Regions from separate parts of the Photorhabdus sp. RM323S genome, predicted to be linked through region 2. Evidence: predicted binding sites of a transcription regulator. Region 2 holds the regulator's gene; each other region holds the start of a gene.
The links. The regulator Fur, encoded in region 2, represses iron uptake genes when iron is present. The targets are predictions, from matches to a motif close to ATAATAATGAGAACNACTATCAA.

Region 1 (2,279 bases), on a different contig from region 2:
CGACAAAGTTTGGAGAGTCAAAAGGTAACACGTTGATGAGTGGCGAAAATAAATAACGGGTATCTTGAGGTAGTTTATGATCTAAAAAGATCTGTTCTATACGATATCTGGCATGAGTCCGTTGAGTATGAAGCGCGTTGATTGTTTTTTTCAAAAAGGTTTCTAATATTTCATCCGGGTTGGTGTTTATCAATAAGGGAAGAATATTAGTCATTAATGCCGGTGTATTGGTTCTGAAACGGGTTCGGCGATTCATATAGGGGAGCCATAACGACATTGAATATTCACCATTTTGTGTCTGTGCAGCGAAATAGTGAAGCAGGTAGATGCTTGAAAGCGCCACTAACAGATCAGGCCAGGCGATACCTGTATCAGCCGATAGACGTGTTAAACCTGTGACAATATTCCCGGAGAGCACACAACTGGTGTAATGGTGTTTGGTGCTATAGTCGGCACGGGCGATATCCACGGTTGGAAGGTGCACGGATGAAAGATAATTTTGCCAGTATAAGCGATCCTTTTCATATTGCTCGCTGTTACAGTACTCTTGTTCTTCAGTAAGGTAGCTGCTGAGTGAGTGAAAAGAAGCATCGGCACTGGCTTTACCAAGATAGTACGAATAGAAATGCGCACAACGATGTTCAATGAGCGCCATACCAAATCCATCAAGCAGAATATGATGAGCCCGGTTGTACCAGAGATAATGAGATTCGCTTAATTTAAATAGCCACTGAGCGGATAGCAGCTGAGTTAATAAATTCAGCGGAGATTCCACATCGGCCCGCATAAGTTGCAACGCTGTGTGGAAGGGATCGGGCTGCGTCTGTAAATCGATGAATTTTAACTGTGGTGTGGCGGCTTGATTCGGTTGTTGTAAAGGAAACAGCTGTTCTTTAAGGCGTTTAAAACGGACAGAGAGTATATCTGTTTCACTGGTCACTGTCGTTATTGCTTTGCAAAGCGCCTCTTGATCGACATTGCCCTGAATATCAAGATAGTGAGCGACAGTCGAAACAACTTTTTCGGAATGCAGGCTGAACTCATGCCAGTAATATTGTTGTGCCTGCGTCAATGGCATCCAGCGAGAAGTTTGATCGATGTTTAACATGGTAAACCTTATGAATTCATCATAGAAAATAGAATAAAAAATAAAAAAAACAGATAAAATTTTCTTCTATGTTTGTGATAGGTGTTCATACAATGTTAAGCCACGATATTCCCGTCTGAACAAGCCAACACATAATCGCCTATTTATTCTCATGACATTCATTCTCCTGTTTGATCACCATTTTTCGTTGATTGTTTCTGGCTGAAATCTGAATTGGTTTTATATCTGAGAAAATGAAACATTTGTTGTGCGATACAACAAGAATGTGACGTATTTCGTGATCAGCGTTATTGTATATGATAATCATTATTAATCTCATTGTCGGATATTAGACAAAATGATACATTACGTCCACTTTGGATTATCTGAATGGGTATGCGAGGTTTCTGCATCGCAGATCCACAATCACTGTCTGAGAATGCCGGAATGAAATCGATATTAACCCTTGTATATGGCTTGGTAATTACTCTGGTCACTCTATTTGGGGGGACTGTTTATGCTGCAAACGCGAAAAATGCAGCTCAGACGGAAAGCCTTTCTTGGCCAAGAGAGTTTAAAAATGCGGATGGCACTATTACCACTATTCCGACAAAACCACAGCGTATTTTATCGACCACTGTTTCGATAACCGGAATACTGTTATCGATTGACGCGCCTGTAGTCGCGAGTGCAGCGGCTATGAATGGGAAATTTTTCGCGCAATGGGAAAAGGTTGCTCAAGAGCGGAAAATTGAAAAGCTCTGGCCGGCCGGCAATATTGATCTGGAAATGGCTTATGTTGTCGCGCCCGATCTGATTGTGGTTTCTGTGAACGGCGCTGATTCCGCATATGCTCAGGTAGAACAACTTAAACAAATCGCGCCTACGATTATCTTAGATTATGGTAAACAGACATGGCAGGGTTTAGCGACTGAATTAGGAAAGGCGACAGGGCTTGAAGATAAAGTTGCGGTCAGAATTACTGGTTTTGATAATTATCTTGCTGAGTGCCGGGCAAAAATTGCTATCCCCGAAGGTAAGGTGAATATTATCAGCTATGCGGGGCCGGGAACCGTTAACCCTATATCAACGAGTATCAGCCCACATGCTTTGTTGCTTTCACAGCTTGGGTTTACTATCGAGTCGGCAGATCCAGCCTGGCATAATAATGCAAATAAAACTGGGGACTTTG
Region 2 (2,279 bases):
TCCCAAACAGAAATACACAAATAAAACAAGAGGTTATATCATTTTATGGCAATTATAGGTATATTCTTTGGCAGCGATACCGGCAACACAGAAAATATTGCCAAAAAAATCCAGAAAATTCTGGGTTCCGATGTTGCTGAAGTCCACGATATTGCCAAGAGCAGTAAAGAAGATATCGAACAGTTCGATATTCTGCTGCTCGGCATCCCCACCTGGTACTACGGAGAAGCTCAGTGTGACTGGGATGATTTCTTTCCTACTCTGGAGGAGATCGATTTTGACGGGAAGCTGGTTGCTCTTTTCGGTTGCGGCGATCAGGAAGATTACGCGGAATATTTCTGTGATGCGATGGGAACTATCCGTGACATTATTGAACCCCGTGGAGCAATTATTGTTGGTCACTGGCCAACAGCGGGTTATCACTTTGAAGAATCAAAAGGTCTGGCTGATGATAACCATTTCATCGGGCTGGCTATTGATGAAGATCGCCAACCAGAATTAACCGAAGAACGGGTTAATTCCTGGACTAAACAGATCTACGAAGAGATGAGTTTGGCGGAAATTATTGCCGGATAGGAATTTACCTCAATAGACGTATATTGGTGCAGGCCATTTCTTACCAATAGTGAATACGCGGTAGGTGAAGAGCCATTCGCTCTGCTCACCCAATGGGGTCGCGTTCAAAAGCTATCGCTTTTGTCAACACACTGCTCATATCCGCTCTTTTATTATGAAGAATGGCAAAAAAATAACCTAAACATTATAAATAGTAAGGTTATTCCTGCGTTTTACAAATGATTATTCTGGCAAAATGTGTAATGATAGTTAAGGTTAACGTGGTTTTCATTTTCACTAGCCATGCCTATAATCATAATCTGATAACTAACTGGTACTTTTTGAAGTATCGCTAAGTTCACTTTACTGAGTAACAGGACTGAATCCGCATGACCGACAACAATAAGGCATTAAAAGATGCTGGGCTTAAAGTTACACTTCCTCGACTGAAAATACTGGAAGTGTTACAGGATCCTGAATACCACCACGTCAGTGCGGAAGATCTCTACAAAAAACTGATTGATAACGGTGAAGAGATTGGCCTCGCTACTGTCTACCGCGTGTTGAATCAGTTTGATGACGCCGGCATTGTTACCCGTCATAATTTTGAAGGTGGCAAATCGGTTTTTGAACTCACTCAACAGCACCACCACGACCATTTAATCTGTCTGGACTGCGGTAAAGTCATTGAATTCAGAGATAAACAGATCGAAAAACGCCAGAAGAATATCGCTGAACGTTATGGGATCAAACTCTCAAACCACAGTCTTTATTTATATGGTCATTGCTCCGCAGGTAATTGTCGCGAAAACAGTAGTGCACATGACGAGAAGTAATTCATTCCTGAGCCAATAATTTTTTATCTATAGAAAGGAACCCATCAGGGTTCCTTCAGATTGATGATGTTGCTGGGCTATTTATTTGGGGGTGCCCAGTAAACACCGTCTGGTACAGGAAATCCAGGTCAATGTTGCTTACCGCTGGCTCCTGTACCTTGGGCTGACCGAGGATGATGCGTGCGGCAGTAAGCTATTTGCGTAGCAAGCCTGCTGGCTAATTCGACAAGACCATAACCTGCTTTTTCTTCGAGGGATATCGGTCGTATTGTCGTAGTTTTGAGACTACGGGATAACTAAATGACAAGTTTAAAGCTACAACAAGATCCTTCCAATTAAATATACTTTCGGTAGCTTGAAGGACAGCTAGGCACTGAAAATATGTCCTCTAATCTTGCTTGAACAGAACCGATATAGAGTAAAGTCATATTTGGTATTCTGGCGTGATCAGGTGCCACGCCATGACTGACAAAAATACACCCTAAATCTAAACGCGCCAAGTGTTCAAGTGCTCTGAACGAGCTGTGGCCTTTCATGACCCCATAAAGCAGGAGTCCCATCATTGAACAGTGCCCTGCCTGTTGAAGCATAATGGCGTTCGAAAGGTACCCAGTTTCGTTCATCCAGAACCTCCAATACAGGTAAATGCTGCGCTTTGACAAACTGACGTTTGGTGTGAGCAGGCGATCCCAGCTTTCGAGTGAATAAGGTCATAAAAGATCTGCGTTTATAAGGAAGAACGCAGATCTTAATGGATATAAAACACAATTATCATGACAAGAAAATTATTTTGCATTGCCTTGCAATCCAGAATAAATCTTAATAGAAATTAAGAGCGCATATCTCGCCCCCCAAAAAGACAGAATGCAAAGAACTATATCAGGGATA
Region 3 (2,279 bases), on a different contig from region 2:
AGAACAGTAAAACGCTCTTTACGAGTCGGCAACGGGATCGGACCACGAACCTGCGCACCAGTGCGCTTAGCGGTCTCGACAATTTCCGCAGTTGATTGATCGATCAAACGATGATCAAATGCTTTCAGGCGGATACGGATTCTTTGGTTCTGCATGAGACCAGAGCTCCAACTATTTTATAAACGTAAATAACTACTCCTCGTGCCCATTTCGATTGATGGGAGAGTGTAATCGTTCAATATATAACCCCCATATCGGGAGTATTTTTAAATGGCAGAAAAGCAAAACACTGCACATTTACTGACTAACAAATCAGGCTTACTCAAAGTAAGCCCGCGTATTATACGCAAATCAATTAGCAAAGCAAGATACAGATGAAAATCTGTTCGGAATGAAATAAATGAGTGTAAAATAAGATGCCCTAGCTTTAGTAGATAGGGCATTTTTCCAGGACTATTCTCCTTCAAGAATCTGTGCCTGGGTATAATTTTGAATCCCCATGCGTTCAATTAATTCAAACTGAGTTTCCAGCCAATCAATATGCTCTTCTTCTTCATCTAAGACATCGATCATCAAATCACGACTAACATAATCATGAATCGAATCAGCATAAGCGATCGCTTCTCTCAAATCCTTGGCTCCTTGCAATTCTAGTTGCAAATCGGATTTGAGCATTTCTTCGATATCTTCTCCGATGTTAAGTTTTCCTAAATCCTGCAAATTAGGAATTCCCTCAAGAAAAAGGATACGTTCAATGTACCTATCAGCATGTTTCATTTCATCGATAGATTCATGATATTCCTTGTCATTAAGGCGGGTAAGACCCCAGTTTTTAAACATCCGGGCGTGCAGAAAATACTGATTAATTGCAACAAGCTCATTTCCAAGAAGTTTGTTCAAATGAGCAATTATTTTTTTATCACCTTTCATAGCCTACTCCTCCGCTTCCAGTACTTAAAGTGTAGTACCTATTCAGCAGAGTAGTAATAAACTTACCTTATTTTTTATCAAGCAACGTTATCTATCTTAGGCAGTTGTGCAATTTCCTCATTAATTAGCTCTCTGGCTTGGCGTATGCATTTACCACAATCACGGCCTACAGGCACAATACGTTTTAGTTCTCCGATAGAGTGAACACGATGCTGACGCACCGCGTTACGTATTGTTTTGTCACTCACCGCATTACATAGGCAAACATACATAAATAGCACTCTCTGGTACATATTATAGCTTATATTAAATAATAATGAGTATCATTTCAATAATCATTCGTATTTTAATTCTATGTCCAACTCTTCCAAACTTCCTTTCACCTCCATCAGATGGAAGTGGTTCACTCATCCACATAACATTCTGATAGATAAGACTTTTATCACTACTAGTAGCTTTATTAAACTTATGCCATCCTAAATAAAATTTAGCTAACCTGAGTTCTGGATAAGAAATTGACGAAGTGCCTGTTCCAAGAGCAAAGTTTTAGCGCCGGCTAAAAAACGCTCTGCGGAGGAACATGCAATGAACAAGCTAGTTGAAATTTTCTGCGATGTCGATGACTTTTGTCGTTTTTTCATTCCCCAATGGGACCAGTTTTGCCTCAATAAGGGGTATCGTCTACGTCGCCGACAAGGTCACATGTATCCCAGTGAAATCATGACCATCCTGATCCTCTTCCACATGTCTCATTACATTGATTTTAAAAACTTTTATCTGGAACATATTTGGCGATATCATCATAACGATTTTCCCACTCTACTCAGTTATACCCGTTTTATCAGTGTCGCCCCTTCCGTTTTAGTCCCCCTGTGCAGTTATCTGACACAATTAAAAGGGAAACCCACGGGAATTGCATTTATTGATTCCACGAGTTTGCGTGTGTGCCATAACATCCGTATTCCGCGAAATAAGGTTTTCAAGGGCGCAGCCCAACGCGGGAAAACCTCAATGGGGTGGTTCTATGGTTTCAAATTACACCTGATTGTTAACCATCACGGTGACATTCTGGCACTTAAAGTGACGCCGGGTAATGTCGATGATCGGGAACCTGTTCGTGAATTATCAAAAGAGTTAACGGGTTCTCTTTATGGTGACAAAGGTTATCTCAGCCAGGCATTGGCGGATGATTTAGCCCAAACCGGCGTCACTTTCATCACGAAAAAGCGCCGAAATATGAAAGCTTACATGCAATCTGAGTGGGATAAGATAATGTTATCAAGGCGTTTTATTATCGAAACAATTAATGGGCAATTAAAGACAATTTCTCAAATAGAACATTCTCGCCA

Region 1: a site for Fur is predicted at 1,405-1,427, ahead of fepB (Fe2+-enterobactin ABC transporter substrate-binding protein). Genes of this name have one in related genera too.
Region 3: a site for Fur is predicted at 1,241-1,263, ahead of bfd (bacterioferritin-associated ferredoxin). Genes of this name have one in related genera too.

The regions. Positions count from the first base shown of each region.
Region 1 covers NZ_JBHFKZ010000037.1:47,344-49,622, reverse strand. The annotation lists gene ACGF7G_RS15130 (condensation domain-containing protein) at 1-1,108, opposite strand, end outside; gene fepB (Fe2+-enterobactin ABC transporter substrate-binding protein) at 1,478-2,279, shown strand, end outside.
Region 2 covers NZ_JBHFKZ010000045.1:2,511-4,789, reverse strand. The annotation lists gene fldA (flavodoxin FldA) at 46-576, shown strand; gene fur (ferric iron uptake transcriptional regulator) at 945-1,391, shown strand; partial or broken gene ACGF7G_RS16560 (transposase) at 1,455-1,563, shown strand; gene ACGF7G_RS16555 (hypothetical protein) at 1,896-2,105, opposite strand.
Region 3 covers NZ_JBHFKZ010000064.1:552-2,830, reverse strand. The annotation lists gene rpsJ (30S ribosomal protein S10) at 1-155, opposite strand, end outside; gene bfr (bacterioferritin) at 454-930, opposite strand; gene bfd (bacterioferritin-associated ferredoxin) at 1,008-1,202, opposite strand; gene ACGF7G_RS19470 (IS982 family transposase) at 1,516-2,279, shown strand, end outside.